Regions from separate parts of the Desulfosarcina ovata subsp. ovata genome, predicted to be linked through region 2. Evidence: riboswitches for the same ligand, from Rfam matches in the RefSeq annotation. Region 2 holds a riboswitch; the other holds the start of a gene.
The links. A riboswitch is a leader RNA that binds a small molecule or an ion and turns the genes downstream of it on or off. The one in region 2 is predicted to bind cobalamin.

Region 1: linked by a shared signal. The riboswitch ahead of GN112_RS05415 (TonB-dependent receptor) and the one ahead of trpD (anthranilate phosphoribosyltransferase) in region 2 are both predicted to bind cobalamin.

What each region holds. Positions count from the first base shown of each region.
Region 1 is NZ_AP021879.1:1,227,626-1,243,480, forward strand. It holds gene GN112_RS05395 (cobaltochelatase subunit CobN) at 1-1,245, opposite strand, end outside; gene GN112_RS05400 (DUF2149 domain-containing protein) at 1,232-1,591, opposite strand; gene GN112_RS05405 (MotA/TolQ/ExbB proton channel family protein) at 1,588-2,235, opposite strand; gene GN112_RS05410 (DUF2162 family putative transporter) at 2,232-2,984, opposite strand; gene GN112_RS05415 (TonB-dependent receptor) at 2,997-5,090, opposite strand; cobalamin riboswitch at 5,247-5,428, opposite strand; cobalamin riboswitch at 5,655-5,852, opposite strand; gene GN112_RS05420 (PqiC family protein) at 6,036-6,662, opposite strand; gene GN112_RS05425 (PqiB family protein) at 6,659-8,350, opposite strand; gene GN112_RS05430 (paraquat-inducible protein A) at 8,347-8,988, opposite strand; gene GN112_RS05435 (paraquat-inducible protein A) at 8,985-9,584, opposite strand; gene GN112_RS05440 (hypothetical protein) at 10,018-10,179, opposite strand; gene GN112_RS05445 ((Fe-S)-binding protein) at 10,753-12,072, shown strand; gene GN112_RS05450 (hypothetical protein) at 12,158-12,523, shown strand; gene GN112_RS05455 (sigma-54 interaction domain-containing protein) at 12,750-14,144, shown strand; gene GN112_RS05460 (NifB/NifX family molybdenum-iron cluster-binding protein) at 14,488-14,856, shown strand; gene GN112_RS05465 (response regulator transcription factor) at 14,873-15,262, shown strand; gene GN112_RS05470 (iron-sulfur cluster assembly scaffold protein) at 15,321-15,767, shown strand; gene GN112_RS34210 (RNA recognition motif domain-containing protein) at 15,828-15,855, opposite strand, start outside.
Region 2 is NZ_AP021879.1:3,725,574-3,741,428, forward strand. It holds gene GN112_RS16500 (AI-2E family transporter) at 1-1,057, opposite strand, end outside; gene GN112_RS16505 (acyloxyacyl hydrolase) at 1,108-1,698, opposite strand; gene trxB (thioredoxin-disulfide reductase) at 1,695-2,675, opposite strand; gene GN112_RS16515 (30S ribosomal protein S1) at 2,678-4,147, opposite strand; gene GN112_RS16520 (Hsp20/alpha crystallin family protein) at 4,406-4,855, shown strand; gene GN112_RS16525 (hypothetical protein) at 4,974-5,123, shown strand; gene GN112_RS16530 (class I SAM-dependent methyltransferase) at 5,267-6,187, shown strand; cobalamin riboswitch at 6,229-6,442, shown strand; gene trpD (anthranilate phosphoribosyltransferase) at 6,629-7,741, shown strand; gene GN112_RS16540 (hypothetical protein) at 7,752-7,952, shown strand; gene GN112_RS16545 (alcohol dehydrogenase catalytic domain-containing protein) at 7,978-9,036, shown strand; gene GN112_RS33990 (mechanosensitive ion channel family protein) at 9,053-11,359, opposite strand; gene GN112_RS16555 (ribonuclease H-like domain-containing protein) at 11,580-12,437, opposite strand; gene GN112_RS16560 (peptidase U32 family protein) at 12,785-14,620, shown strand; gene GN112_RS16565 (sigma-54-dependent Fis family transcriptional regulator) at 14,695-15,855, opposite strand, start outside.

The sequences.
Region 1 (15,855 bases), 2.5 Mb from region 2:
TTTCAGTTCCATGATAATTTCGGACATGGACTTAAAGCAGTTCATATAGCTGCCGCCGATATTCTGTTTCCCGGGCGGATGGTTCCAGTAAAGCAGGGCAATTCTTTTCTCGGAGTTGGGCGTTGTCTTCAGATTGTGCCAGGCCTGGATCCGTTTGATGAGAAATGCCACTTGGTCCGGCAGGGCTACCCGGTCGTAAATCACTTCGGTCATCCCCTTGAGCCGGGCAGGGGTTTTGCCCCCCACCAGGGTGGGTTCAATCCCGCCGTTCTGTTCCGGGATGCAGACCTGCCAGGCCGTACGCAGGGTGGAGATCCCGGTATCGGATTTTTTCCACTGGCCGATGGTGATGCTGTGGGCCTCCAGGGGAATGAAAATCGGGGCGTTCATGCTGGAAAGGATCCGGCCGGTTTCTTCGGGAAATCCCCGTAAAAACCGGAATGAGAACCCTAACACCGCGTCCACCCGGGAATGGCCTGTGTCATCCAGGAAAAAGGATTTCAGGGACTCATGGTAAGGGGGTTTGCCGAACACGGGCAGGGCGTTGATTCCGTTTTGTTCAAGAGGAGCAACGATTTGGCCTTCCAGCTTGCCGCTTTCTTTGACGGCGGATGAGCGGTTGGTGTGGATGCCTACCCAGAAGCTGTTTTCCTTATATTTTCCTGATTTTTTATACCAGTCAAAATAGGCGGCGAAATCCTTGAACACGGTTTCGATGTCCGGATGAAAAATACCGGCATCCGGCAGCACAAAGGGCTTTTCGTAAGCGACATCCATTCCCTTGGCCGACAGAACCATGAGAATCAGATTTTTTAGGTTTTCTGCGGTTGGGGGCTGAAAATAGGCCTCGGTCCGGATATCCGGTTTGATTCCTTTTTTTTCCAGTTCCCGGGCAAGATACCCGCACCGCAGGCTGTGGATCTCATTTTCTCCTTTTCCCGGGATAGACGCCAGAAACTGGTCGGTTTCCCGTTTCATGAAGTCTGCCAGGATGATGTCCCCCGGACGGATATCCTCCTTATGGAGTCTCCCGGTACGAAGCTCCCAGTCCGTGAAAAGTTCAAAGCGGCAGTGCTCACCGATATCCGGCCTTTCGGACAATTTCTTGACGGCTTTTGCCGTGGCAATGGTGTCCCTGGAACTGATAATAAAAACCAGGCGGACCTTATTTTCCTTGCAGTCAATGGGGAACGGGAACAGAAGACAAAAAGTGATCATCAGGCAGAATACCTTAATCGATTTCACTGATCTTTTCCTCGGGAATATAGACGATCCTGCCGTTTTTCAGCTGGTAGGCCGTGCCGAGCTTGAACCCTTCGTCTCCGCCCACCCGTTTGTTGGTCACTTTTTTGACTTTGATGTCCTTTCCTTTTTTGGTGATGATCTGCCACTGGTCCTTTACCTTTTTCATGACCGTGATTTCACTGTCCGGGTTAAAAAAATCAAGCACCTGAAAGGTGGACATCAGTGTCAGCAGCAGGGCCACGATAAAAACAAGGGAGACGTCAAACAGGTTGGCCACACCGTTGAGAGGTTCCTCATGCCTGGATTTAAGCAAGGTGGCCTGGCGGCTTTTTTTTACGTATTTCATAGGGTCTCCCCGGCTGGGCCGCCTTTATCGGACGCCTTGACCATGGCTTCGGTGATCAGGTTGATTCTTCGCATGTCTTCAAGCATCCACTGCTCCTTGATCACTGTAAAAAAATGCGCGCTGATGCCAAGAAAAATGCCCACCACCGTAGTGGTAAAGGCCAGAATCAGGCTGGACGACAACTGGCTCATGTTTCCCTGAGCCAAGCCTGCAAGACCGGTCCCCATAGGAATCAGGGTACCCATAAGCCCCAAACTCGGGCCGATGCGGACAATCAGCCGTATCCGGTCAACCCCTTTTAAAAGAGCGTTTTCCTTTTTCTGGTTCAGGTCCTCAATTTGCTCCTCTTTCAGGCAGGAAGACCGCTTGAGTATGTTTTCCAGGTTTGATGCATAGGTTACGATGTGTACCGGCAGAGCTGCGCAAACATTATCCGGCAGCCTGCCCATTTTCTGGATATTTTCCAAAAATTCGGATAAGGGCCGGTCCAGTTTCATTTTTTTTCTTTTGACCCATTCGCCGAAAAAGCCGCCGGTATAGATAAATAGCCACAGACAAAGCAAAATGAGCAACGCCACCACAGGGACAAGCAGTGCGGTTGAAATCGTGTACAAGGTGGTCTGGAAAATATTGAAAATGGTCATGGTTGATCTGCTTTCGAAAAATAGGAACGGTAAAAACCGACACAGCCGAAAACAAAAGCCGTGCCGGCCAGCAGCACCAGGGGTTTGCCCTGAATGTGTCCGATGGGGTTGTTGGAACCTGCCATGGCAAAAGCGGCTTTAATTTCAGGATAAATGGGGGCCACAAGGATCGTTAAAACAAAATATAATGAAACAAGCACCATACAGATCCCTAAAAAGGTATCCATGGACTGTATCCAGTTGGCAAACAGGGTGATGACCAACAAAGTGATCAGGATAAAGCCGAGGAAACAGGCGAAAAGAACAGCCGTCGTCATAGCCGGGGCCAGGGGAAATAAAGAGAACGCCAGGGTCAGGTTAAGCAGAATCACGGTGGCACATACCGGGCAGGGGGTGATCAAAAGCAGAACTGCCTTAAGCTGGGCGTGTTGGTGACTGGCCGGTGTTTGAATCAGCAGCCGGATGCCCCATGCCAGAAGCCCTGCGGCCAGAATGAAATGCAGAATCATTCCGTATTTGAGGACATTGGCCAATCTGTCCAGGTAATCCAGCAGATTCAGGCCGGTCACCAGAAAATGTATTCCCAGGAACAAAAGCAGATAGGTCAGGACAGACCCTGCAAAAAAGGCCCATTTTTTTCTTTTTGAAATAGCGGGGTGGTTCATCTGTGAACCAAGGCCCACGCCGATTTTAATGCCGAACACCAGGAAGGCGGCCAGAATTCCGCTCATCCACAATTGTTTGATCATATGACTTTCCAATTAGAAATGATAGCTGATGCCGGCCTCTACATAAGCGCCGTTTTGGACATAATAGGCGTTATTGGGTTCGCCGTCGGAATTCAGCTTACCGGATGAATTAGATGCATATTCAAGATCTTCATCAAAAATATTTTTACCAAGGACCCAGACTTTCCATGCTTTCCAGGTATAGGAAGCCCTGGCATCAAAGGTGGTTTTGTCCGGATATTCGATCTGGTTCAGGTAATCCACATACCGTTCGCCGATATAGTTTATATCCATGCTGATCTTAAGCCCGGCCATGGGGTAGAAATCTAGCCCGATGACCCCACTGATTTCAGGAACCCAGTAGATTTGTTTTCCCGAAATGTCTGCCGTGTAGTCCCTGGTATTATCGGGATGAATGTAAACGAAAGCCGTACCCGAGGTCCATTCGATATCCTGGTAGGTGGCGGCCACCCGGTATCCGAAATATTGGCACAGCCTGCCGTCTGCCTCAATCTCGATCCCTTTTGCCTCGGCATCCCCGATATTCCCCTGGCCGCAGGAATCATCGTTTTCGTCATAAACCGATCCGAATTTATCCTTATATTCCGAATAATAAATGGTGGCGTTGATGTTGAATGCCTTGCTGAACAAATGTTTATACCCCAGTTCATAGGTCAGGACTTCTTCGGGCTCAAGGTCTTCAACCGGATTCAACGATCCGCCTTTTTCAACGGCCCAAGCATAATACCGCGGCGTTGGAAACCAGTAATTTCTTCCCACCGACGCGTAAATCATGGCCTGGTCATTGAAATGATAGGACGGGGCAATGGAGTAGCTGAACATATCGCGGTCTTCATCTACAATATTGGGTACCTTGTCCTGGAATTCCACTTCTGTCCTGTCAAAACGGATACCGGCGTCCAGCCCCCATTTTTCATTGAACCGCAGGTTGTTGTCCCAGAAAACACCATAGGTTTTCTCTTGGAGGTCAAAGTTGTATGTGTCGGTATTTTTTGTGGGATAATAGGGATAAATTCGTCCGACAGTATTGTCGATATCCTCATAATCTATCCCGATGGTGGGGGTGTAGCTGACCGAACCGAAATCAAAATGATATCCGCCCGACATGGTCAGTGAATATGTGTCCTGGTCGCTGTCTTCATAGTAAACGCTCGTCGGACTGTCATAAATCGCATACGTCCGTCTGAAGTCTTTTTCATAGGTTGCCCAGGAAAAAGAGGAATCAAAAAATTTTTTTTCGGCCTTATGGGAAAATTCCAAGGCAACGGTTGTATTTTTCTCATCTTTTTCATTATGCCAGAGCAGATCCGAATCGGTCTCGCTTTTGGGAAAATGGATCTCCCTGCGATAGTTGTCCAACTGCCATTGATATTTTTTTAGCCCTTCTGCCGTTTGATTATCATAATCCACATGGTTGACCCGAAGACCAATCCTGGATTGGTCGGACAGATTGTATCCCAGGCGTCCCAACACGGACTGCCGGTTTTCCTCTTCTTCTTCATACCCGTCCGTATGATAATTTTCGGCATCCACCAGAAAGTCGAACTTATTTTTCATGCCGTACAATGACACATTTTCGTCATGACTGTCCCATGAACCATAAGAGGCAGAGACATCGCCATGAACCCCCTCGGATTTGCTTTTTTTGGTAATCACATTGATCACCCCCCTGGCCGCACCGGGGCCATAAGCAATCCCGGCAGAACGCAGAACCTCGATCCGTTCGATCTGGTTGACCGGAATAAAATCAAACTCACTGTACCGGTAATCCCCCAATTTCAAGGGAACACCGTCCATCAGAAGGACCGGTCCTCCGGCCATGGCGCTTTTGTTTCCGCGGATGACAACGGACTGGCTTTTTGAACTGCTGTCAACAACCCCGGGAATTTTTGACAGGGCTTCAACAATGTTTTTGGCCCCCATATCCTCAAGTTCCTCTGCCGTGATGATGGAAAGACTTGCAGGTGTGTCAACCGCCTTTGACTTTCGCGTCGAAGTAACCACGATTTCATCCAGTTTATGATCAGCTTCTCTCCCATCCTCGGCCAAACCCAATGCGGGCCATAAAAGTCCTCCCAAAATTAAAAAAAACAAGCAGCGTTTCATCTATCCTCCCACTCTGACAGCTTTTGGTTCGGGATAAAAACTTCAACGTGGCTTGAATAAAAAAAATCCCGAACCATTTGATTGACAAACGATCTGGGATGCCCTGGTTTTTCCACAGATTTGATCTGCCTTCCCTTGTCCACGGGGCGGGGCAGCAACATTTATGGTATCCAGGCAGGTCTTCTGACTTTCGGTTCTTCCTAATGGCTGCGCCTTCCCGACTTTAAAGCCAGTGGCAATCTTGCAGCGGTCGTCCCCGATCACAGCGGCGGGCCCATCCCCGAATTTCACGGGGTTCCCTATTAAGCTTCTATAGCACCTGAAATGGCTTCGCATATTTCTCTTTACGAACATAATTGTCAAGAAGATTGTTTGCAATATTTACTGCTATAACGTGCTTAAACTCACAGTTCTTCTCATCGCTTTGCGCTCTCCTGAATTGGGGAAAAAGTAGTGGCGGTTCGGAGAAAAAAAAATCCCCGGACCGATTAACAATTCGATCCGGGGATGTCCCTTTTTTATCCGCGGTGATCTGGCGAGCGTCAAACACTGTCCACGCGTTGACGACTCATTTTGGATCGGGCAGGTCTTCTGACTCACGGATCATCCTACGACCGCACCTTCCCGACAGTTCCGGCTGTCAGTGGCGTTGCTGCGGCGTTCGTCCCCGATTACAGCGGCGGGCCCGTCCCCGGTTCTCACGGGGTTCCCTTTTCAGCTCGTCAACCGTCACCCCAACCCACCGGATGAAGATTACTTATGAGCACCTGATCCAAAGTGCAATCTAATTACCCCACCGGTACTTTTTGTCAAGTTTTTTATCGGTTCATCGGCGTTAAGGATTACGGATAGCATCTGTTGATTCGACCATCCGCAGAACCTGTACACCATCTGCAAATCTTTGTTGGCGGGATACCAGTCATGACCTGGCGGGAGTGGTAACGCCTACCGGGATCGGGTGTATGCGTCAAGCGCAGTGGCCACTTTCCGGCACAGCGTCCCGATGGCCCGGCTGTGGGCAGCAGCCAATTCGCCAAACCCGGAACCGGTGATGGGTTCAATCAGGTGGGTGCGGTGGGTTTGGACGACCGCTGCATCCGTTGCTTTGTCCGGGCTGCCGGCAATTGTCCAGATGGCAGTGAGCGACACCCGGCGTTTTCCGGTGCCGATCAGTTCCAAAAACTGAAACGACAGAATCACGTCCGGCTTGATTTCTACCGGCCAAGGCGCGTTGACCATACGGATATGGGGCATGAGCCACTGCAGGTTCTCACCAATGGTCTGCTGGACCATCCGATCGGGGTAATCGGCCCAACGGTTCAGGCTTGAAATCAACAGACGGTTGGCTCCACTGCGGACAACCATCTGCTGGCGGTTGACATAACCGGGCAATCCGACGGAACGGATGCCGACGGTCAGGTCGGCCTTCGCGCCGTCGTTGGATTCGGCCGGTGGCAAGGTGGTGGCGTTTAGGGTGTAGTACGTCACCGGTGGGGTAATGGAACGGCAGCCGGAAACCAACCCCGCCAGCAGAAAGGCAAAAATCGTGAGCCACAGCCATGGTCGCATCATTCCTGAAGTCCTTTCCCGTATACGATCGCATCAGGATGACGTTCCAGATAATCAGCCAGCGCCTGTACCGTCCGGGCGGCATCCTGCAGTTCCATCAGCAGGCGATTGAGATTGACCACCATGGGCGCGCTTTCACCCAGCACACTGCCGGCCTCGGCAAGTGCCGTTTCACCCTTGGCCAAGGTCTGCCGCGCCTGATCCAGCATTTCATCTAATTTTGCCAGGGTGCCGTTGTTGAAATCAGCGGTCACTTTTTTAAATTCGGCAAAACTCTCATCAATATTGTCGATAGCACGCGTCAGGTTGTCCGCCCCGACCGTCTCTGTCACCTGATTGGCTGCCGTGCGGATATCTTTCAGGGTCGCTTCCAACGGCAATCGGTTGAAGCGATCCAGCAGCCTTCTGGCGGTGGTGGTGATTTCACCCATCGCACTGGGAACGGTCGGTAAAATGGGATATGTATCACTGGTCAGTATATCCTGTTGAGCGGCGTCCGGATACATATTCAAGCACACGTAACTTTGCCCGGTAAGCAGATTGCCGGTGCGCTGCTGGGCGCGCAATCCTTTTTTCACCAGTTCCTCTACCACGCGGTACTCCGGGATGGCCAGAGCACCGGAGAACTCAAAACGATCGGGTTCAATGGCAATCAGCACCGGAATCCGGAACGTCAGATGATCCTGGTCGAATAGCAGCCGGACACTGACCACCTCTCCGATTTTAATTCCGGAAAATTCAACCGATGCACCGGCCGTCAACCCGCGAACGGTTTCATCAAAGTAGAGCAGATAGTACTCCCGGTAACTGAATGCGGCGGCAATGGCGGCATCGCGGCTCTCATAAAGGGTAAACACCTGGTCTGCTGCCACCGGCGGTACGGTTTTCACCGCCTCCGCCGTGAAAAAGGAGATTCCTCCCACCAGCAAACTGGCCAGTGAAGGCGTATCGATGCGCACACCGTTGGTGCCGATATCCATATTGAGACCACTGGCGTTGTAAAACCGCGAGTTGTACTTGACCTGATGGTGATACGGCGCCTGGATGAATATCTCCAGCAAAACGCCGGTACCGTCCTGGGCCATATCCACGTTGGTAACCCGCCCGACCTTGACCTGGCGATAATATACCGGTGATCCGATATCCAACGACCCCAGTTGGTCCGCCCGCAGGTGAAACTGCTGCCCCGGCGTATCCCGGAAAACCGCCGGTGGCTTCTCCTGCCCTTCGAAGCGGTAGACGACTTTCCCATTCTTGCCAGGCGCCATCCCGATATAGGCGCCCGAAAAGAGGGTATTGATTCCGCTCACTTCCCCGACGGCCACCCTTGCCCGCACGACCCAGAACAGGGTGTCATGGGTGAGATAAGAGGACACATCACGGCTCATAACGGACGTGACCAGCACCTGGGATAGATCCTCGCTGAGTTGAATCGTTTCTACCTTGCCGACGGTGACGTCCTTGTACTTGATTTCCGTTTTGCCGGGAACCAGCCCTTCGGCCGATTTGAAGACAATTGTAATCGTGGGACCGCTCTCGCGCATGGCCTTGACAGCCAGCCATCCGCCAACCAAAATCGCAATCAGGGGAATCAACCAGACGATCGAAAACCACTTGCCACGCCGAATCTCGGGTTCCGGTATTGAATCTGGAAAGCCGGCATCCGATTCAGTTGATGATTGATTCGTCATTTCTTCTCCAACGCATCCCAAATCAGTCTCGGATCAAACGTCATGGCGGCAATCATGGTCAACACCACCACGGCAGCGAAATAAACCACTCCGGGTCCCGCCTCGATCGTGCTCAGGTAACCCAGACGCACCAGCGCAACCAGTACCGTAACCACGAAAACGTCCAGCATGGACCAGCGGCCGATGGCCTCGGTGAGACGGTATAGCTGGGCTCGCTCCCGTGGCCGCCAGCTTGAACGCCGCTGCACCGAGATCATCAGCCCGCTCAATACCACCAGTTTGGCGATGGGCACCACGATACTGGCCACAAAGATGATCACCGCAATCCCCCAGGAACCGGTCTGCATGAAGTAAATCACTCCACTCATGATCGTGTCGGCCTGAGTGCTGCCCAAATAACGGGTCACCGTCACCGGCAACAGATTGGCGGGAACGTAAAAAATCATGGCCGCGATCACCAGCGCCCAGGTTCGGGAAAGGCTGTTGGGTTTACGGGTGTGCAACCGGGCGTGGCAGCGTGGGCAGTACAGGCGCTGACCGTCCGGAAAGGCGCGGCGGACCAGCAGGCCGCAACTGTGACAGTTGACCAGGCCCTTGGCCGCTGCAGTTTGGGCGCTCCCGGGGACAGATGGCATCATGGTACCATTTTCTCCCATACGGTGTGCGGATCAAGAACCGTGTTGATGGCGGCCAAAACGAAAACCAGACCAAGAAAAGCAAACAATGCCGTCCCGGGGATAATGGTGGCCATCTTGGCCAGCTTAACCACCGAAACAAGAATGCCGAGCATGAAGACTTCGGTCATGCTCCAGGGACGCAGGGCCAGCGCCAAACGGAAAATCCGGCGGCAGGCCGGCAGCCGCTGGCCCCACTTGATCGATCCCAAAACGACCACCAGCGCCCCCATCAGGATGCAGGGGACCAGCATGCTGGTAAGCAGGACCAGGAAGGCCAATCCGATGGGACTCTGGCGGGCAAGGATGAGCGTCCCGGTAATCAGGGTCGTCTCCAAGGTGGCCCCCTGAGACTCAAGTGACAGAAAAGGATAGATGTTGGCGATCAGCATCAACACCAATCCGGTAATGGCAAAGGCAAGGGAACGGTCAATGGTGTCAGGGGTATGCACGTAAAGCAGTGCACCGCAACGTACGCAGCGTGCCGTGCTTTTGGGTGGCAACGGTTTCACCTGTTGCAGCAGGTCGCATTCGTGGCAGGCAATCACCGGTTGCATCATGAACACAGAATACTTTCAAAACAGGGTTACCGATATTGCCGGAAAACGCCAACCTGTAACCGATGCCACGAAGCAACGCTTCGGGCGCCACAGTTTTTCCGACCAATCCATTAATCAGGAGGATTCCGGCCCGCCGGTATCGGATGCCATGAATTCTCTCCACATGAGAAGAGCAACGCCAGCCGGCAAGTCAGCGCAAATACCCTTCAAGTACCATTGTTTCTGCAGCCATGCAACGGTTTCATCACTTCCAATGAATCTGTCAGTATTCGGCTGAACCCAACTTTTAAAGGAATCTGATTATGGATTGCATGCATTGCACTGCGGATGATGGAGCGCCCGTTCTGGTGGGGAGAAGCATGCGGGCGCCGACCGATCTCAGTTATCTGCGGTCAAAATACGGTTGGTAAGACAACCTGTTCAATAACTGTCTTTAGGCAACCTGGAAATCGGGCTTGCCTTTTCGGCGACGGATGACCTTGACAACGGTCTGGTTTGCTTTTCCTGATGAAGCAGCAGCACCCTGTTCCTGGCTGGTCTGGGTAAAAAGCTGCATCAGTTTGGCTTCAATTTGTTTGCGTTTGTTCTCGTCCATCTTTATTTCTCTAGGTGTTGGTTATTGGTTATTTCCCCCCGTGGCAGACGGCACATCCGCGATGGCTTGTCGATCAACCGATCTCTGGCCGTTCAACACAAGTGTAGTTGTCGGCAATCCACCTGACATTCAGAGGATGTTACGTCAGCATTACGCTTTTTAAGAGGAGGGCAAACACCACTTGACGTAGGGGAAACGGGTCCACCGCAATTCGCGAAAGATCACCGTTGGCGCCCTCATTATAACAGTTTTTCCGGCTTGGCAACCCCAAAATGCCTAAAAATAAGAACAAACCGCATTTTTTCAGCCAACAAACAACCAAGAGTCGCACATGGGAAACCCGAATAGCTGTTCTTCGTCGCAATTACGCGACACAACAATTCCACCAAACACTCCTGACAGATTTCATCTCATCGAAAACATTCATATTTTTTAATTTTTCACCTTTTTCCCATCGGGCACATATTATGCTGGTGTAAATTTGGTTACTGTTCGCATCTAAGTTTTGCCATTTTCTGATAACCAGTCGGTTTTTTTCGCTGTTCATTCAAACTCGCAAAGGAGGCGCTATCAATGGTTGAAAACCCCATTCAGTTGGGAGGCAAAAAAAAACAGACATTCATTGACAAGGTCAAAGAGGTCCTTCCGGAAGGAGGCAATCTGAACCTCTGCCTGACCTGCGGGGCATGTTCCTCAGGATGCCCGGCAACCGGGCTGGCCGGCATGGACCCACGCAAATTCCTGCGCATGGCGGCGCTGGGAATGGATGATGAAATCGCCAAATCGGACTGGCCTTGGATGTGCTCCATGTGTCAGCGCTGTATCTATGTCTGCCCAATGCAGATCGACATCCCGCAATTGGTTTATAACGCCCGGCAGTTGCGCCCCCGCGAAGAGCGGCCCAAGGGTATTTTGGGATCCTGTGACATGGCCTTGCGCAACGACAGCTGCAGCGCCATGGGAACCTCGCCCGACGATTTCCAGTTCGTGGTAGAGGATGTGCTTGAAGAGTACCAGGAGGCCCAACCCGAGTTTGCCGAAATGCAGGCCCCCATCGACAAGGAGGGTGCCGAGTTTTTCCTCAACCAGAATTCGCGTGAACCGGTCACCGAGCCCGACGAAATGGTGCCCCTGTGGAAAATTTTGCACCTGGCCGGCGTGGACTGGACCTACGGTTCCAAAGGCTGGGGCGGTGAAAATTATTGCATGTTCTTGGCGGATGACGAGGCTTGGAAACATACGACCGGCATGTCGGTCAAGCAGGCCGATACTTTGGGGTGTAAAACCTATCTTAATACGGAGTGAGGGCACGTAACCTTCTCAGTCCGGGCCGGACTGAACAAATTCAACATTCCGCATAACTGTGAAATTAAAAGCATCTATGAATATTATGCCAAATGGATCCGTGAAGGGCGACTCAAGGTAAATTCGGACTGGAACAAAGACTTGAAAATCAAATTCACCGTTCAGGACCCCTGCCAGATTATCCGCAAGAGCTACGGAGACCCCGTTGCCGAGGATCTGCGCTTTGTGGTCAAGTCGGTGGTCGGTGAAGAGAACTTCGTCGACATGTATCCGAACCGATCCAACAATTTCTGTTGCGGCGGGGGCGGCGGGTTCCTGCAGTCGGGATTCAAGGAAGAACGGCTCAAATACGGCCAGCTCAAGGACAATCAGATCCAGACCACCGGGGCGGATTATTGTATTGCCGCCTGCCACAACTGCCATGCTCAGATCCATGAACTGAGCGAGCACTATGGCGCCGGCTACGGCGTGGTCCATCTGTGGACCCTGATCTGCCTTTCACTGGGCGTCCTTGGCCCCAATGAACGCGAGTACCTGCTGGACGACCTGAAAGAAGTCAACGTGTTTCATCCGGAAACCGCGATGTAAATACAGAACGGCTGCAGGGGCCTGCCGGAGCCCTGTCCCTGCAGCCGTTCAAAATCAAAGGTCAACAATATTATCGACAAACACCATGGATGAAAGGCTGACCCGAACAGAACTGGAGTCGCGCTGGGAAAACGCGATGACGGCAACCCGTGCCACCGCCACCAGCCATCCAGGAACCTATCGTCTGCTCAAGACCCTGGCCGCAGACATTGTGACCCATCCTGTGGATATCGACGACTATTTTCCCACGGTCGAAAATCTTCTGGATCTTTTAAAGCGGCTGGATCCGGTCGGCCGTGGCAGTATCTTCCATATTTTCAGCCAACGCATCACCCCCACCAGCATCTGGCAGGTCCGTATGCTCCGCATGGAGTGCAAAGATTTGTTGGCTCATCTTGACGCCTTCGATCAGTGGCGGCGCGATCAGCACCGGTTATGGCGGGTAAAGTAACGCTTTAATTGGTTACCCAATGACCGTGACCCCGCCTGTGCGGCAACCTTCCGTCCGTTTTCATTTCGCTTCGGCATTACTCCCACCCTTAGAATCACACTGGAACTTACCGCCCAAATAGAGTATATACACGAAACAGTTTCATTTGGCCCAACGCCCGGCAACGGCCGCCCAACACCGCTGTCGGACAAATTAAACAGACAACACCGACACAGGGTCCGATTCGGTGAAAACGCATAAACCCGACCCCATACCGCACAACGTCACCGAGATCATTCTGGAGAGCATCTCCGATGGGGTGTTCACCGTTGATCATGCCTGGCGGATCATGTCCTTTAACCGTGCGGCGGAAGAGATTACCGGTATCCGCCGCGAGGAGGCTATCGGCCGACACTGCTGGGAGGTGTTCCGCGCCAACATGTGCGAAGATAACTGCGCCCTGAAACGGACCATGCAGGACGGCACAGCACTGACCAACACCAGCACCTATATCGTTAACAGCCAAAAAAAGCGGATTCCCATCAGTGTCTCCACAGCACCGCTGATCAGCAGCAGTGGCGAAATTCTGGGCGGTGTGGAAACGTTCCGGGACCACAGCGTCGTGGAAGCGTTGCGCAAGCGCCTGTACGGCCGGTTTCAAATCGGCGACATCGTCAGCCGCAACGATGCCATGCACGAAATCCTGGCCATTTTGCCCATGGTGGCGGAAAGTGGCAGTACTGTCCTTCTTGAGGGAGAGACCGGCACAGGAAAGGAGCTTCTGGCCCGGGCCATTCACAATGCCAGTTCCCGCAAGGAGATGCCCTTTGTGGCCATCAATTGCAGTGCCCTGCCGGACAGTCTGCTTGAATCCGAGCTCTTCGGCTATAAAGCGGGGGCCTTCACCAATGCCACCCGAGACAAACCCGGCTATTTCGATATTTCCAAAGGGGGTACGATCCTGCTCGACGAAATTGGCGAGACCAGTCCCGCGTTTCAGGTCAAACTGCTCCGTGTTCTGGAGGAGCAGGCCGTTGCCCCCCTGGGTTCGGTGCGCAAGATTAAAACGGATGTAAGGGTGATCGCTGCGACCAACAAGAATCTTTCAGACCTGGTCGCCGACGGAAAATTCCGGCAAGATCTGTTTTACCGCATCAACGTGGTTCGAATGGTTCTGCCACCACTGCGCAATCGCAAGGAGGATATTCCCCTTTTGGTCGAGCATTTCATTGAAAAAATGAACATGCTGCGTGGAAAAGCGATAACCGGTGTTGACGCCGACGTCCTGCAGGTTCTCATGTGCCACGATTATCCGGGTAATATCCGTGAACTCGAAAATATTATCGAACATGCATTTGTTCTGTGTGCATCCGGCCCGATTCAGGTCAGCCACCTGCCCGGCAATTTTTCCGGTGGTCTGCCACCTTCACATGAACGGACCCCGCTGAGTCACACCCTCAACACCACAGAGGCCATCGCCATTGTCAATGCATTGAAACGCCATGATTACAACCGGATGGCCGCAGCCAAAGCCTTGGGAATGCACAAAAGCACACTTTTTCGAAAAATTAAAAAGCTGGGTATCCCCCTGCCTGAAATCGACGGCCGCTCCCGATCAGAAAGGAAGAAGACGCCTACCTAGTGTCCATCCAGAAATAGGCAAATTGGGTTGAGATCAAGGCGCCCGAAAAATTTTACCACAGGCATATGGTTGATATTCCGAGGATAAAATTTTTCGGCCAACGCCGATATCGGGCAAATTGGTCATTTCTGGATGGGCACTACCTAGGCAGGGCGGCCTGCTCCGATTGTTGCAGCCGTGCCACCATAGAGATGCGCTTTTGCAATGCATGGAATTCGGATTTTACTGAAATCCCTTGACGAAATTAAAAAATAAACCTTAAATTCAGCCGTTTTTGTCATCAGCAATCTCTCCCTGAACACTGGCACAAGGCTTGCCAGGATTCATTGGCAAGGGGGAGACAATGAAAGTTGCTGTTACCGTTTGGGAGGATCGGATCTCTCCGGTGTTCGATGCATCCCGGCGTCTGTTGGTCGTCAGCATCGAAAAGGGTTGCATCGTTGACCGCTCAGTGGTGATTTTCAATCCTGAACGGCCATCCAACTTGGTAAAAACCCTTGCGGAACTGGGTGCACCGGTTCTCATTTGCGGTGCGGTATCCCGTGTCCCGGCCACCGTTATCGCCGCCGGCGGAATTGTGTTGATTCCCTTTATCGCTGGAAAGGTGGAGCGGGTTCTGGGTGCATATGCGAAAGGAGAGCCGCTGACACCGACTTTTGTAATGCCCGGATGCCTGCGCACGGCACCTGAAACCGGCAACCCCGTTCATTGACTTAAAGGAGGAACCATTGATCAACGTTCTGCTTGTCACCCCGAACCGGCAAAACTTTGCCGAACTGTCATCTGCCATTGAAAAACAAAACGGTAGCGTCATTTGGGCGCAGACCGGCGATAACGCTCTGGAAATGTTAAAAGAAAAATCTGCCGATCTCGTCGTGGCCGATGAAAACTTAGGCGATATGACCGGCCTTGAATTTGCCGAACGGCTGGTGGCACTTAACCCCATGATCAACTGTGCCCTTGTCAGCTCGCTCTCCAAAGAAGACTACCACGAAGCCAGCGAAGGGCTCGGCGTATTGATGCAACTTCCCCCCCAGCCGCGCCAGGTGGATGCAACGCGCCTGATGACGCACCTTAACCAGATTCTGGGATTCACTTCAGCAGTCGAGAAACCCTGATTGAAAATGCAATCCCAAGCGTTCAATCACAAATATGATGTCATGGGGGATGGTAACCATGTCTGAGGATTTTGACACCTTTGTAAACAATTTGCAGGAACAGATTTTTGATGAAGCCCGTGAGGCGTTTGGTGACGCCGGATTCGAGCGCTGGCGCAATCCGCGCTACTGCGGTCCCCTGGCCGATGCCGATGCCCACGCCCGGGTAACCGGCGAGTGCGGTGATACCATGGAAATATTTTTAAAATTTGAGAATGACCGCGTCTGTAACGCCGCCTACCGGACAGATGGCTGCGCATCGAGCACGGTGTGCGGCTCTTTTGCCGCCGAGATGACCGTGGGAAAAACCCCCGAGGAGGTAGCCGACATCAGCGGTGAGGCCATTCTGGAAAAAATCGGCCGATTCCCCGATGAAGACCACCATTGCGCCTTTCTGGCCGCTGAAACCATTCGTGAGGCATTGGGGCAGTATATGCGAAATCAGACACCGCATGGAAATAAATGATCGTCGTGTAAAAAATTGAGATCAACATCGTAAAGCCGATAATCCGGACATGGGTGACGATCAATACCGTTTGCGCCGCAAGGAACGC
Region 2 (15,855 bases):
TGCGATGCTCGATCCTGGCAAACCAGGCCTTGAGGACCGCATTGGCCAGGGTGGCCAAGGGAATGGCGAAAAAGAGTCCCCACAGCCCCCACAGGCCACCGAACAGGAGCACCGCCACCACGATGGCGACGGGATGGAGATTGACCACCCCGGAAAGCAGCAGGGGAGCCAAAAGGTTGCCATCCAATACCTGAATCACCGCATAGGCGATCATGGCGGAAATGAACTCACCGCCCCACCCCCATTGGATAAAGGCGATCAGGGCCATGACAAACCCCATCACCGTAACACCGATGTAGGGAATAATCACCGAAAGGCCCACGAACAGAGAAACCAGAAGTGAAAACTGCAGACCCAGCCCCCGGAACACCGCGTAGCTGACCACCCAAATAATCAGCAGTTCCCATCCTTTGCCCCGGATGTAGTTGGTGATCTGAACATTGGCCTCCTGCCAGACCGACTCGGTCAGGTCCATATTATCCGGCAGAAAACGTCTCCCCCAGGCCAGGATGGCGGCTTTGTCCTTGAGCATGAAAAAGACCATAAAGGGTACCAGCACCAGATAGACCACCAAATGCATAAGGCCGACAACCGAGGCCAGGGATAGCGTCAGTACCCGTTTTCCCAGCGTGGAGATACTGGCGTTGAGAAAATCGATCACCTGGCTGACCTGGCTTTCCGAAATCAGTTCCGGGTAGTTGGAGGGCAACTGCAGCAGACGGGACTGGATCGTGGCCAGCATTCCCGGAAGCTGCTGCACCAGTTGGCTGACCTGCCTGACCGCCAGTGGAAGCAGCCACAGCATAATCACGATCATGCCGGCCATGAAGACAATAAAGACGATCAGGACCGAGGCCAGGCGCGGCAGATGAGAGCGCTGTAGCAGGGCAACCATGCCGTCAAGCAAGTAGGCGATGATGATGCTGATAAATACCGGCGTCAGCAGGCTGCCTAAAAAATAGACCAGCCCCGCTCCGACCAGAAGCATAAACCCCAGAATCACCCGCTGGGGATCGGAAAAATGGCGCTCTCTCCAGGATCTGAACAATTCAAGCATCGGATTCGGTCCGGTATCCATCACGCTGAACCATCATTCGCACAAGCCCGTTAAAACCGGTAGCTGTAAAACAGACCCAAGGTGTCCAACCCCTCGTTGGGGTTCGCCAGGTGGGCATTGGATATGTGGTCGAAGGCAACAACCAACCGATGATGCGAATCGATTATCCATCCGATTTCAATCGGCGTTCTGAAAAGCACCTTGGCTCCGAGGGATTTTCGATCTTGTGTCCCGGCATGCCGTTTGCCATCATGCAGGGCCAAACCGAATCCGGTAGCCACAAACCATTGGGACCTCAGTTTCCACTGCATCAGGAACCCGGCGTAAACCTTGCTGGTATCTCCCCGGGTGTTCAGGCTCAGCCCCAGATTGGGAAACGCATCGGCAGCCAAAAGTGAGAACAGTCGGTAATTGAAGGTCGCCTCCACACAGATGTCCGGGCCACTTTCTTTGGACCGCCCGCTCCACAGGCCGTCGATATCGTGGGCGGCAACACCGAAACGGACCGATCTGATGAGCGCTGGCAGCCCTGGCCCGTCCATGCCCATGGCCTCGTCAATCGGCATGAATATCAGAAAAACCCCCCAGAGGAATCCGGCAAGGGCGCCTGCAACCCGTTTTCCCCGCCCGCGCCGATTCACGAAGCGGCGTCCGGGGGTAGTTCGCAGGTATCGGCCAGCATGGATGTTTTGGCTTCCACATAGTGGGCCGCAGCCAGTGCGGCCGTACAGCCGTCGGCAGCCGAAAGCACGATCTGACGGGCGAATTTTTCACGCAAATCCCCGATCACGTAAATCCCCGGTGTCCGGGTTTCGCATTTCTCATCGGTCACCACCATGCCGTCGGCGTTCATGCGGGTGCCGGCCGGGACCAGTTCGTTGTTGGGATTGAAACCGATGAAAATAAACACGCCATCCACATCCAACTCGCGGGTGTCGGCGGTAACGGTATCCTTGAGGCCAACCTGTTCCACACCGTCGGCACCGGCCTTGATTTCCGTCACCACGGTATTCCAGAGCATTTCGATGTTGCAATCGTTGAAAATCCGCTGCTGCAGAATCTTGCTCGCCCGCAGTTCATCCCGCCGATGGGCGATGTAGACTTTTTTACACAGTTTGGCCAGATACAGGGCCTCTTCGGCGGCACTGTCACCGCCGCCGATGACGACTACGGTTTTGCCCCTGAAAAAGAACCCGTCGCAAGTGGCACAGTAAGAAACCCCCTTGCCGTATAGTTCCCGTTCGCCAATCACATCGAGTTTCCGTGGGCTGCCGCCCGTGGCCAGGATGACGGCGTGAGTCTTGAGGGTGTCACCATTGGCCAGCCGAACCGTGTGATGGTCCAGACCCGGGTCCAATGCCGTGACTTCCTGGGAAATCATATCCAAATCGTAGGATTGGGCGTGCTGGGTGAACTTCATGGAGAGTTCGGCGCCACTGATATGGACAAAACCGGGGTAGTTCTCCACCTCGTCGCTCATGGTCACCTGCCCGCCGGTGACCCCCTTTTCCACCAGTGCGGTTTTCAACGCCGCCCGCATGGCGTAAATGGCTGCGGAGAGGCCGCCGGGCCCCCCGCCGATAATGACCAGATCGTAAAGTTCATCACTACCTGCCATGATCAACCTCCGTTTTTCTTCCGGGAAAGGGCTTCCTTCAACTGATCCCCCAGCGACCCCAAGGTATCCGACGATCCACCGGAAAATTCCTGCCATCCCTGGTCGTCGGTGCCGCCACCGGCACCGAGAGAAATTTTGCGTTCCGCCACGTTAATGCTGTCAACGGTTACGGTGATCGCCGCACCCGGTTTAAGGGCCTCAATTTGCGCCGCATTGTCCGATGCGGCGATTTTCGATTTGGGCAAAAGACCGGTAATACCCGGTGCCAGGTTCACGAAGATACCGAATCCTTCTTTCTTCTCGACCCGCCCCTGCACGGTCTTACCCGGTTTGAACGTTTCCTGGACATCGGCCCAGGGATCGCCTTCCGCATCCTTTATACTAAGTGAAATCCGCTTGCGGTCAAGGTCGAACGCCTTGACCATCACCATGATTTCGTCCCCGGGGGAGACAATCTCTTCGGGACGCATCACCCGGCGGGTGTAACTCATCTCGCTGATGTGAACCAACCCTTCAATGCCGGGGAAAAGTTCCACAAAAGCACCGAAATTGGCGCATCGGGTCACTTTGCCCAGCATCTTGGCCCCCACCGGAACACGCTGCTGGGCGTCGGCCCAGGGATCGCCCATGGCCTGCTTCACCGAAAGCGCGATCTTCTGGGTTCCCGGCTTCTCCCCGGCTTTGATGCCCAGCACCTTGACCTGCAGTCGATCGCCCACCGTGACCGCCTGATCGGGGGTATCCAGCCGGGACCAACTCAGCTCACTGATGTGCACCAGTCCTTCCACGCCGGGGGCCAGGCTCACGAAGGCGCCAAAGGGGACGATCCGCACCACGCTGCCTTCCAGCAGAGCATCGGGCTGCAGTTCGGCCATGAACGCCTTGCGACTTTCGTCCAGCTCCTTTTGCAGGATCTCCCGCCGCGAAACGACGATATTGCGCCCCGACTCCTCAAACCGCTTGATCAGGAAGGTCAATGTCTGCCCCACATAAACACTGGGGTCTTCCACATAGGCAACGTCCATCTGGCTGATGGGGCAAAAGGCCCGCCGCTTGATCATCTCCACATGAAACCCACCCTTGATCGCGGCGACCACCTTGCCCTCCACCGGAATGCGCTCGGTCCAGGCGTCCTTGAGCATATTGAGCCCGCCGATCCCGGAAATGGCTTTGGAGAGGCGGATTTCACTTTCGTCGGCGGCGACCACATACAGATCCAACTCGTCGCCCTCGGCAACGGACAGCTGCCCGTCGTCGTCAAGCAGCTCGTTTTTTTCCACCACCCCGTCAACCTTGGTGCCCGTGTCGACAAACACGTTGCTGCCACCAATGGAGATAATGCGCCCCCGGATCCGGTCGCCCACCTGAATGTTTTCATTCATGCCGGTGCTGTAGGATTCAAACAGTTCGGCAAAACTCTCTTCCGCGTCCACTTCCGGTTCCGGTGATGCGTTTTCAAAATCGTCGTTCATGATTGTTCTCCCAGTTCATAAAATGTGGGGCAACTTCACCAAAATTTAACCGCTTTTGCAAGCCAATTGTCGCTTATGGCGAATTCTTGCGCCGCCGGCCATACCGCCCCCGGCGCATCGGGGCTTGACAAGCATCTCCGGATGGCTATGCTTTTCTCAACACCAGCCATTGCCCATCGACCGCGAGGCCCCAAACCGGCCGGCGCCGGTCGCAAACGATCCGGCTGGCGCCCATCCACCCAAATCGCGAGGAACGTCATGGCCATCATCAAGTGGGACCCGTTTGGCGATATCGCCACCCTTCAGGATCGTATTAACAAACTTTTTGAAGATTCGTTCCCCCAACAGCTGGCTGACGGCGAAACGCTACCCTCCTGTGCCTGGACGCCCCATACCGATATCTATGAAAACGACAGCGGCTTTTTCGTTGCCGTCGACCTGCCCGGTGTGAAAAAGGAAGATGTCACCGTGGAGGTCAAGAACAACGTCATGACCATCAGCGGTAAGCGGTCCGAGGATCCGGAATGCCAGACGACCAACTATTATCGCCGTGAACGCATCTGCGGTAAATTTTACCGGACCTTCAGCCTGCATGCCATGATCGCGCCCGCAGATATCAAGGCAACGTTCAAAAACGGCGTCCTGATCATCGAAATGCCCCGACCTGCGGCCGATCCGCCCAGACAGATTTCTGTGGATATCGAGTAAATGGATTTATTCGGCGATCGGTATTCAAATTTCATGGTTCGTGCTTATTGTTTGGTTATTCGGACGGCCCGGCTTTGCATAAAGCCCCATCTGGAAATCCTACAAATGGAGCGGCACCATGAAAAATAGAAATATCGTACCCAACGAAAAAGAATGCATCAGCCAGTGCATCATGCAGTACTGGTCCAGTTCCAGCGAACCCACCCGTGATCGTGACGCAAAATATGAACGCTGCCTGACCAACTGCAACATATGCGGGTCTGCCTGACCTGAAACGGTGCACTGAAAAAACAACCCACGCCCCGGCGACGGAAAAACTCGTCCACGGGGCGTTTTATTGGAGTTTTCGATTTTACCCCAACCATGAATGATACTCCCAGAATTTCCGAACATTTCCATCGGCAGGCAGCAATGCTGGCCAACCGCGTCAAGAAGCGTTTCAAGCACCTTTCCAAACGGTTCTCACGGCAGCAGATCGATGTGTTCCGCCTCTACGACTGGGACATTCCTGAAATTCGTGCCGTGGTGGACTGGTACGGCGGCCACCTGGTGATCGGCGAGTACATGCGGCGCCAGTCGGTACCCGAATGGCTGCTCCTGATGGGCCGGGCAGTGGCCGACACCCTGAACGTGCCCGCCGAACGGCTGCACCTGAAACAGCGCTGGGCCGGCCGCCAGGAGGGCAAACGCTACGAACGCATCGACTATACGGATAAAAAGATCGTTCTGCACGAACGGGATTTCAAATTTCTGGTCAATCCGTACGACTATGTGGATACGGGCCTTTTTTCCGACCATCGCGACACCCGGCAGATGGTTCGCCAGATGGCCGCAGGCAAGGATTTTCTCAATCTGTACTGTTATACGGCGTCGTTTTCCTGCTACGCGGCCAAAGGCGGCGCCCGCAGCACCGTCTCCGTGGACCGCTCGGAGAGTGTCATCCAGTGGGCCGGGGAGAATCTGAAGCTGAACGAAATCGATCCGAAAAACAATCGGCTGGTCCATGCCCACACCTTCGACTATCTGAAAAAAGCACACCGGGAGGGAAAACAGTTCGATCTTGCCGTGGTGGATCCCCCCTCCTATTCCACCACCAAAGTGCGCAACGAATCCTTCGACATCGCACGCGACCATCCCCGCCTCCTTTCGGCGGTGATCGACCTGATGCGGCCCAAGGCCACGCTCTTCTTCTCCACCAACCACCAGGATTTCACCCTTTGCATGGACCGGATCAAGGCCGCTGCAGTAGAAGAAATCACGGCCCAGACCATCCCGGAAGACTACCGGAACAAGCGCAAGACCATCCATCGCTGCTGGCGCATCACGGTGTAAGCGGACACGGAAAAATTGACAAGCGCCCTGCTTTCGGGGTAAGAAAATCGTAACTGACAGGTGCGGGCGCCGGCGCTTCGAACGCCCGTTAAAAGGAAAGATGGTGAGAGCCCATCGCATACCAGCCGTTGCTGTAATCGGGAACGACCGCCGCAAAAACGCCACTGCCGACCGGGTGTCGACGGGAAGGCGCGGCCAGTAGGGAAACGCTCGACGCCCGTAAGCCAGAAAGCCTGCCTGTGCACTGCCCGGCGGCATCATCGATGCCTGCCGGAAACGGATACCGCTGGAAGCTGTCCGTATCGTTTTCGTCTGGTCGTTCAGGCGAAAGGATACTGGCATCGGCTGCCGCGGTTTTTTTATTGTGCAGCGCCGTATATCGCAATATCCTGCCTCCTGTCCGGCCCATCCGATATTTCCATATCACGGAGTTAACCGACCATGAGTACGGACAAAACCTTCGGCGCATTGATCACCCGCCTCATCGACAAGACGGACCTCACCCGCGACGAGGCCCGCGAAGCCTTCACCGTTATCCTGAATGACAACACTACGGCCATGCAGCAGGGGGCATTTCTGGCGGCCCTGCGCGCCAAGGGCGAGACCGAAGCGGAAGTCGCCGGCGCCTGGGAGGCCATTTTCGACCTGGACACGGTCAAGGTGACCCCCGATACGGGCATGCCCGTCGTCGAGAACAGCGGCACCGGTATGGACAGCTACAAGACCTTCAATATCAGCACCGCCGCCGCCATCGTGGCCGCGGCAGCCGGCGTGCCCATGGCCCGCCACGGCGCCCGGGCAATCACCTCCGTCTGCGGCACGGTGGATATGGCCGAAGCGCTGGGCGTGGATGTGGCCTGCGATGCCGACCTGGTGGCCCGCAGCATCAAGGATGCCGGCATCGGCCTGTTCAATGGCATGAGCCCGACCATTCACCCCATGGCCCTGGGCCGCATTCTCTCCCAGATCCATTTCGGCTCGACCCTGAACATCGCCGCCTCCCTGGCCAACCCGGCCATGCCCCGGTTTGGTATTCGCGGTGTCTACGCCCGGGAAATGATCGACCCGGTGGTCCGGGTCATGAAAGCCATCGGCTACCAGCAGGCCCTGGTGTTCCACGGGGCGGTAGACGGCACCAACAAGGGCATGGACGAGGCGTCGGTCTGCGGCACCACCTGGTGTGCGCAGCTGGGCGAGGATGGCACCGTCGACACGTTTCGCCTGCAGCCGTCCGAACTGGGCCTGGCCGATCACAACCCGGCCGACCTGGCACCGGAGAAGGATCTGGCGCGGGAATCCAGGCGCTTCGTGGCCCTGATCCGGGGGCAGGAAAACGGCACCAGCACCCGCCGACAGGCCCTGGAACTCAACACGGCCCTGATTCTGAAGGTCGCCGGCAAGGTGGACACCATCCCCACCGGCATGGCCCTGGCCGGCGCCACCATCGACAGCGGCAACGCATACGCCACCCTGGAAAACTGGGTCACCACCCAGAACCGGCAACCGGAGGAGGGACTGGCCAGGCTGCGTCGGCTGCAAAACGCCATCAATTAGGAGAACCGCCATGGAACTGCTCGTCATCAAAACCGGCAGCCGATATCTGCGCGTCAAGGACGACGATTGCACGGCCGTGGGGCTGGACAAAGCCAGCGTTTTTCCCATGGCAATGCTGGAAACCGTCAAGGTCCATCTGGCAGCGGCCCGGGCGCACGGATTTCCCGAAGCCGTCATCTTTCGACTGACCCTGACGGAAACACCGCTTTGAAACCATGGGAAAGGGAAATTCAACCATGAAAATCGTGCTGACCGGCCTGGAGCAAATCGAGACTCAGCCGGCGGACCAACCGGCCGTCGAGAGCGGCATGACCCGGCTCGCCGTGCGCTACTGCGGCATCTGCCGGACCGATGCCAAAATGTGGCATGAGGGCCACCGCGATCTGATCTTTCCCCGGGTTCCCGGCCACGAAGTGCTGGCCGAGGACGAGCATGGCCAACGGTTTACCGTCTGGCCTGGCCGGATCTGCGGCCGCTGCCGGTACTGCACCAGCGGCCGCGAGAATCTCTGCGAATCCATGCAGATCATGGGTTTTCATTTTGATGGCGGCTTCAGCCGGACCCTGCTGGCCCCCACCGAGAGCCTGATTCCGGTACCGGACACGATCACCCCGCACCAGGCCTGTTTCGCCGAACCGGTGGGCTGTGTCCACAACGCCCTGACGGCGCTCAACCTACAGCCGGGAGAACGGGTGGTGGTCTTCGGTGGCGGCACCGTCGGCCTGATTGCCGCCCTGGTAGCAAAGACACAAGGCGCAATCCCCCTGGTAATTGAAAAAAACGCCCGGAAAATCGCCAGGGCCGGTGCATTTCTGGGTGCCACGCAGATCACCGCCCTGCGGGAAACCCACGAGAGCGAATTCGATGCGGCGATCAACGCCTGCCCCGACCCCATCGCCTTCAGCCAGGCGGTCACCAAGCTGGCCAAGGGCGGCCGCCTCTCCTTTTTCAGCGGTCTGAAAAAAAACCAGACCATTGAAAGCAACCTGATCAACCTGCTGCACTACCGCGAAGCAGCCCTATTCGGCGCCTACGGCCTGACCCGGCAGAATATGGTGGCCGCATTGGGGCTGATCGCCCGTCACCAGCCGGCCTTGGAGCATCTGGTCGAGGCCATCGTCCCGCCGGAACAGCTCAGCCGGCAGCTGCCCCGCGTGCTGGCCGGCGATGGGTTCAAGGTCATTTTGGATTTTACCGGCAAGACCGGCCGACGCAGCGCCGCCCCGCCCCCACCGAAAACCGAGGCCGCCGTTGCCGGCAAGACCGATGCGAACCGCCTGTTCCAGCGAAAATGATCCGCAGTGATCGGATTCAGGGGTCCCCCCGGACGGAGTCCAGAACCGGCGCCGCTGCTGGGGCCACACTGCGCAGGTGCAGATCCCGCTGGGGAAAGGGGACCTCGACGCCCAGTTCGCGGAAACGGCGGTCGATGGCCTGATTCAACTCGCTGCGCACATCGTTCATGTAATCGATGTCATCGATCCAGACGCGGATCTGAAAATTCAATGAACTGTCCCCGAAATCCATAAAATAGATCAGCGGCGACGGATCATTGAGAATCCGTGGGTTTTCCGCGGTGCAGTGCTTCAGGGTTTTCAGCACCAGGGGCACGTCCGATCCGTAAGCCACGCCAACGGTAAGAATGATGCGCATGTTGCGATCATCCAGGGTCCAGTTGGTCAGCTGGTTGGTAATCAGATCACTGTTGGGCACGACGATGTCGGAACGGTCGAAGGTCTGGATAATGGTTGCCCGCAAACCGATGTCACGGATCGTGGCCCACTGGTTGCCCAGCTGAATGATGTCACCGACCTTGACCGGACGCTCGAAAAGCAGGATCAGTCCGCAGACAAAATTGTTCACGATGGTCTGGAGGCCGAAGCCGATGCCGACACTGAGCGCCGAGGCGATGATGGTCAGATTGGTCAGTTCGAACCCGAGAGTGGCCAGGGCAAGCATGACCCCCACCAGCACAATGGTGTAGTGAAGCAGGCGGGAGATGGAAAGACCGATGCCCGGATCCAGTTTTTTGCGCGCAAACACATCACGCATCAAAAACATCTGAATCAGGCGGGACGACAGCAGGGCGCCGTACAGGCAGGCGCCTGCGGCCAGTACCAGCCCAATGGTAATCCGGTTTTGGCCAACGGTCACGCCAAACGCCAGAAGCCGGGAAATCGGCTCCACCGGGCTGGTGAAGACCCGCCAGGTCTGAAGCACCACCCCCACACAGAAAAGCAAAACAATCAGGCTGAACCCTTTGGTGATACGATCGATGATCTTTGTCGTATGCGCCGGAAGAAAGGGAATTTGCTGGACGGCCGGGCTGCGGAATGCCGATTCCAGGAGTCCGCGAATCAGCAGCATGATCAGCCGGGCCAGCACAACAATGAAAATGGTCGCCATTGATGACTGAAAAATATGCCGGGAGAGCGCACTGTAACCGGTGATCTCAAATATGGCGATCGCCAGGCAGGCCAGGGAGGCCAGGGTTAACAATGCCGTGTATCCGCGTGTCCGTCTGGCCGTGACGGGGCGCAGGATAAACCGGATGCAAAGGCTGCCGACGCCAATGGTGGTGGCCAGCAGGTAGAGCCGGAAAAGCGGCATGGGCAGTCCGATGCCGATGAAGATGCGGGTGACCAGCAAAACGGCGGCCAAAAGATACATCATCATCACCCGGCGGCGGACGGCGGTAATACTTCCCACCAGGCGCGCGGTGGTGAACAGGATCATCGCCGTCAACACCAGTTCCCACGCAACGGGCATGGGCTGGTATGCGTTCCAGAGAGCGATGGCGGAAATCAGGCTCCCCACCGCATAGGGGTTGCGGCGCATGAAGCGCAGCGCATCGATGCCTTCAAGAATCACGCCCGATCGGCGGATGCCAACGGCAACAACCACGAGAAGCACCACCTGCAGGCCTATCGCCCACGCGATTCTGGAGAAATAATCCTTCTGAAAAACGAGAAGGCGTTTGACGCCGGCAATGATGTCAAAAAACAGCCAGGCGTTTACCCGTTGATAGAAGGCGGAAGCATACATCGGTGGGGAAAAATCCTGCAGGAATTCACCGCGGGCCCCCCGGATCATCGGTTCCACATCGACCAGTATGGTGTTGATGCCCGTTTGGATATCAAAGACCCGTTTTTGAACCGTCATCAAGTGCTTCATCTGTACCATGACAATGGAAAGTGCATTGTCGATGGTTTGCATGGCCCGTTTAAATGTCTGGGCAACCAACGGCAGGGTCATGGCGGTACCGGCAGCGGTTTTCCACATCGTCCAGTATGCCTGATCTTCCTGCCATTGGCCATGCCAGAGATCGAGTTTGCGCAGTCCTGCCAGAAGCGGCTGCCGATGGGCCGACAAGGCCTCGTTCACGACTTCCACCGACTGGCGAAAACGCACCAGGCGCTCGTAATTCAGGCCGACGGCCTGTTTCAGCGCGACCAGTTCCCGGGACAGGGCGTCAAGCCGGTTTTCCAGACGAACAAATTCGGGCGCATCCGCCCCGGGCACAGTGATATCGGCAATCTGGCGCTTCATCTGCGCCAGGCGCTGGCTCAGATCCGCGGCCTTGGGAATCAGTTCCGCAAACCCTGAAGGGGAAGCCAATGCACGATCCTCGGCGCTTTTATCCGGTTCGGAAAGGGGCTCTGCATTAACCGTGCATGGAGAAATGCACATCCATAGCAGGGTTAAAACAATCAGTATCCATCCAACCCGGCAGGGGTAACGCAAAACGGAGCGAGCGGGATGGCAATTTACGCAAAAACATTTTTTCATTTTTGGCTCGTCTGAAGACAAATGGTGTGGGGATCGTTGCTGGTCATCATCACCACTTCGGCTGCAGGGAACGCAGAAAAGTGACCTCCCCCTGGTAGCGGGAGACGGTGGGCCGGTCAACCCGGTGGGGATTCCGCGGAATCCGGGGTATGGGCAGCTTTGTTGCGCCGGCCATGGGGGATCGTCCGAGGGCCAGGTTGTAAGCGCTGACCATTATCATCTCCAGGTTGATAACATCCTGCAGGTTATACGCCAGCAGCGTCTCCAGGGCACGCTCGTCATTGTTGCGCAGGTAGACGTTCCAAAGCACCACCGCAAAAAGCCCGTCAACGTCTGCCAAATCCCCGCGCGACAGGCCCATCTGGGTTTCGCAACGTTTCAGCCCGCCCTTGAATCCGAGTCCGGCCAGCACATAGCGCAAATCGATGTGGGCATGGTCCAGCCGGCAGCCCAGCACCCGCTCGATCACCGGCACGTCGAAGCACTTACCGTTGTAAGTCACCAGCAGCTTGTAACGCTGAATGTCATCGGCAAAATCGTCCAGGTTCTGCCCGTTCACGTAAGTGGTCATCGCCGACCCGTCGTACACGGCAATCGTGGAAATCGTGCAATCCGCCTCCAGTCCCGTGGTCTCAATGTCCAGGTAGGCCGCCTGATCGCGAAATTCGTTGAACAGTCGCCAGTGCTGGCCGGCCGGCAGGCGACTGGCGAAATAATTGGCATTCATCGCCGTCAGCTGACGCTGTGATTCGTGCAGTTCGGTGGCAATCCGATTTTTTTTGGCCGGTGTCAGCTTCAGCGGCAGGCCGTCGTCGAACGACGCCCAGTCGGTCAGGCCGGCCGCCCAGAGGCTCTGCTCCGTTTTCGGTCCGACACCCGGGATATGAAGAAAGGTATGGCGCAGCATAGATGGGTGCTCATCGCAAATTAAAAGATGGTCCGTATTCTGCTCTTTTTGCCGTCATAGGTCAACAACCTACCGGCCATCAGGAATTTTCTTAGGGTATTTTCGGCTCAGATCCGATTACCAGTCGAAACGGGCTGGTCTCCGCCATCGTCAACAACCACGTATTCGGCCGGCTGGTCCTTCCAACGTTCGGTTCAATCGTGAAATAAGCGTGACGGGACGGGATTAAATGCCTTGGCTTTCAAACGGGCTTTGCGGTAGGGTGGCATCGGTAAAAAGACATCCAAATACGGTAACCCTGGAATCAATTTCCTGGTTGATCACCCGGTGCATAGAGAGTCTCATTGATGACCACCCCCCTTGAACTGCTTGCCCCGGCCAAAAATGCCGCCCTCGGCATGGCCGCCATCGACCATGGCGCGGATGCCGTGTACATCGGCGCGCCCCAGTTCAGCGCCAGGGCGGAAGCCGGCAGCGACGTGGCGGACATCTCGCGGCTGATCCGTCACGCCCATCTTTATTACGCCAGGGTCTATGTGGCCCTGAACACGATCCTGACCGATGCCGAAATCCCGCAGGCCCGCGATATCATCCACACGGTTTATGAGATGGGTGCGGATGGACTGATCATTCAGGATGTGGGCCTGCTGGAGCTGGATCTTCCGCCCATCCCGCTCATCGCCAGCACCCAAATGCACAACGACACGCCCGAGAAAGTGAAGTTTCTGGAAGGGGTGGGCTTTTCCCGGGTTATTCTGGCCAGGGAACTCTCCTGTGAGGAGATCGGCCGCATTCGCCGTGAGACCGCCATCGAACTAGAATCCTTTGTCCACGGCGCCCTGTGCGTTTCCTACAGCGGGCAGTGCTACATGAGCCAGGCCGTGGCACAAAGAAGCGGCAATCGGGGCGTCTGCGCCCAGCCCTGCCGCAGCCGTTATACCCTGAGCGACCGTACCGGCAACACCCTGGTGGAGCGCAAGTTTCTTCTCTCATTGAAAGATTTGAACCTCTCCAATCACATTTCCGACCTAGTGGATGCCGGCGTCACCGCCTTTAAAATCGAAGGCCGCCTGAAAGAGATCGACTATGTCAAAAACGTCGTTGCCGCCTACCGGATGGCCATCGATGACTATATCCAGACCCATCCGGGCTACGGTCGGGCATCTTCCGGCAGTTCGACCCATACCTTTTCGCCGGACCTGGACAGGACCTTCAATCGCGGCTATACCCCCTATTTCATCGATGGCCGGAAAGAGAAAATCGCCTCTTTCGACACCCAGAAAGCCATCGGCCAGTCCGTGGGAACGGTGACCGCCACGGGCAAGGATTTTTTTGAAATCAGCGGCAGTGAACTCGAAAACGGGGACGGGCTCTGTTTTTTCAACCGGGAAAAAAATCTGGTGGGGTTCCGCGTCGATCAGGTTCGGGAGAAACGGATCTATCCCAATTCCATGCAGGGACTTCGGGTGGGTACCCGGCTGTTCCGCAACCACGATCACGCCTTTTGCCGGGCCCTGAAAAAGCGCTCGGCCAAACGGCAGATCGCCCTTGAAATCCGCTTCGAGCAGAATCCGGACGGCATTCGCGTGGCGGTCACAGACGAAGACGGCCACCAGAGCCATGTTGACCAGCGCCTTGCATGGGAGCCGGCCAATCACCCGGAGCGGATGAAAGAACAGATCCACACGCACCTGTCCCGCACCGGGGACACGCCCTACACGGTGGCCCGGGTAAGCATCCGGCCCGGCACGCCCGGCTTCATCCCCCTGAGCACCTTAAATGAAATCCGGCGCAACGCCCTTGACCACCATACACGGATCCGGCTTGAGGCCTGTCCGCGTACCTCCTATCACCCGGTTCCCAATTCCGTGCCCTACCCGCAAAGCGAGTTGACCCATACGGCCAACATCCTGAACGACCATGCCGAACAATTCTACCGGCGCCACGGGGTCCGCCGCCTGGAACGGGCTTTTGAAACCCTGGCCGATCCGGCCGGTAAAACCGTGATGACCACCCGCTACTGCATCCGGCACCAGTTGGACGCCTGCTTCAAGATGCCCAAAAACCGGAGAATGCTCGAGGCGCCACTGTACATTGACGACGGCCGCCATCGGTACCGGCTGGAATTCGACTGCAAAAACTGCCGAATGCACGTGGTGCTGGAAGGCCCCATCCGGAAGTAGGTCCTGTGATGGCCTTTCGGCCAGGATGCCCCTCCCCGTTTCATTGATGACACGCGTTGCCTGCCAATGGGGACCTATGAGGTCAGGGGATATTCCCGGCCAAAGGGAATGTTCAGTTTTTTCATTCGGCTGCGCAGGGTGTTGGGGTTGATCACCAGCAGTTCGGCCGCACCGTCGGGACCGTAAATTTTCCCTTTGGTCATGCGCAGCACGCGCTTAATGTGCTCGGCCATGGCCTGGTCCAGGGCCAGGATGGCTGGATTTGTTTCGCCCACCGGCTGAATATCCTGCGGGGTCTCCACCCCGCCCAAAAACTCGATCTCCAGACCGGCATTTTCATTCTGTCCGCGACTGCGGATGAGGGTGCGCTCAACCAGATTCTCCAGCTCCCGGACATTGCCCGGCCAGTGATACGCCTGAAGCCGCTCGATGGCTCTGGCGGTGACCGGCGGCAGAGTGTGGATTCTCAGCTCCTTGGCTTTTTTCTGCAGGAAATGATGGAACAGGGTCGGGATATCTTCTTTTCTGTGTCTCAGGGGAGGAATCGTGATCGGAAAGATATTCAACCGAAACCACAAATCCTCGCGGAACTGCCGGGTCTTGATCATCTCTTCGAGATTCTGATGGGTCGCCGTGATAATTCTCACATCCACCGGTATCGGCCGGGTTCCCCCCACCCGGTTGATCTCCTTGTTCTGAAGGACGCGAAGCAGCCGGACCTGTGCCTGCAGGGGAAGCTCCCCGATTTCATCCAGAAAAATGCTGCCCGTATGGGCCCGTTCAAAATAGCCGCGTTTCAGGGTGACGGCACCGGTGAAAGCGCCTTTTTCATGGCCGAACAGCTCGCTGTCAAAAAGGGTTTCCGGGATCGCACCACAATTGACCTTGATGAAGGGACCGTCCTGGCGCGGCGAGGAGTAGTGAATCACATTGGCGATCACCTCCTTGCCGACACCGGTCTCCCCCAGGAGCATCGCCGGACTGCCTAACGGTGCCACCTGCCGAACCATTTCCATGACCCCTTTCAATCCGGAATCGGCGCCCATGATATCATCCGTCGACCGATGGAACAGCTCCCGGTTCAATTCACGGTTTTCGGCATCCAGCATATCCTTGAATCTAACCATTTCCATGTACCGGATGGCATTGGAAACCGCGATGTCAAAGGGCTTTCTGAGCAGGCCGATGAGTTCGGCATGGGTTTCATGATAGACGTTTTTCTGCTCGGCGATCAC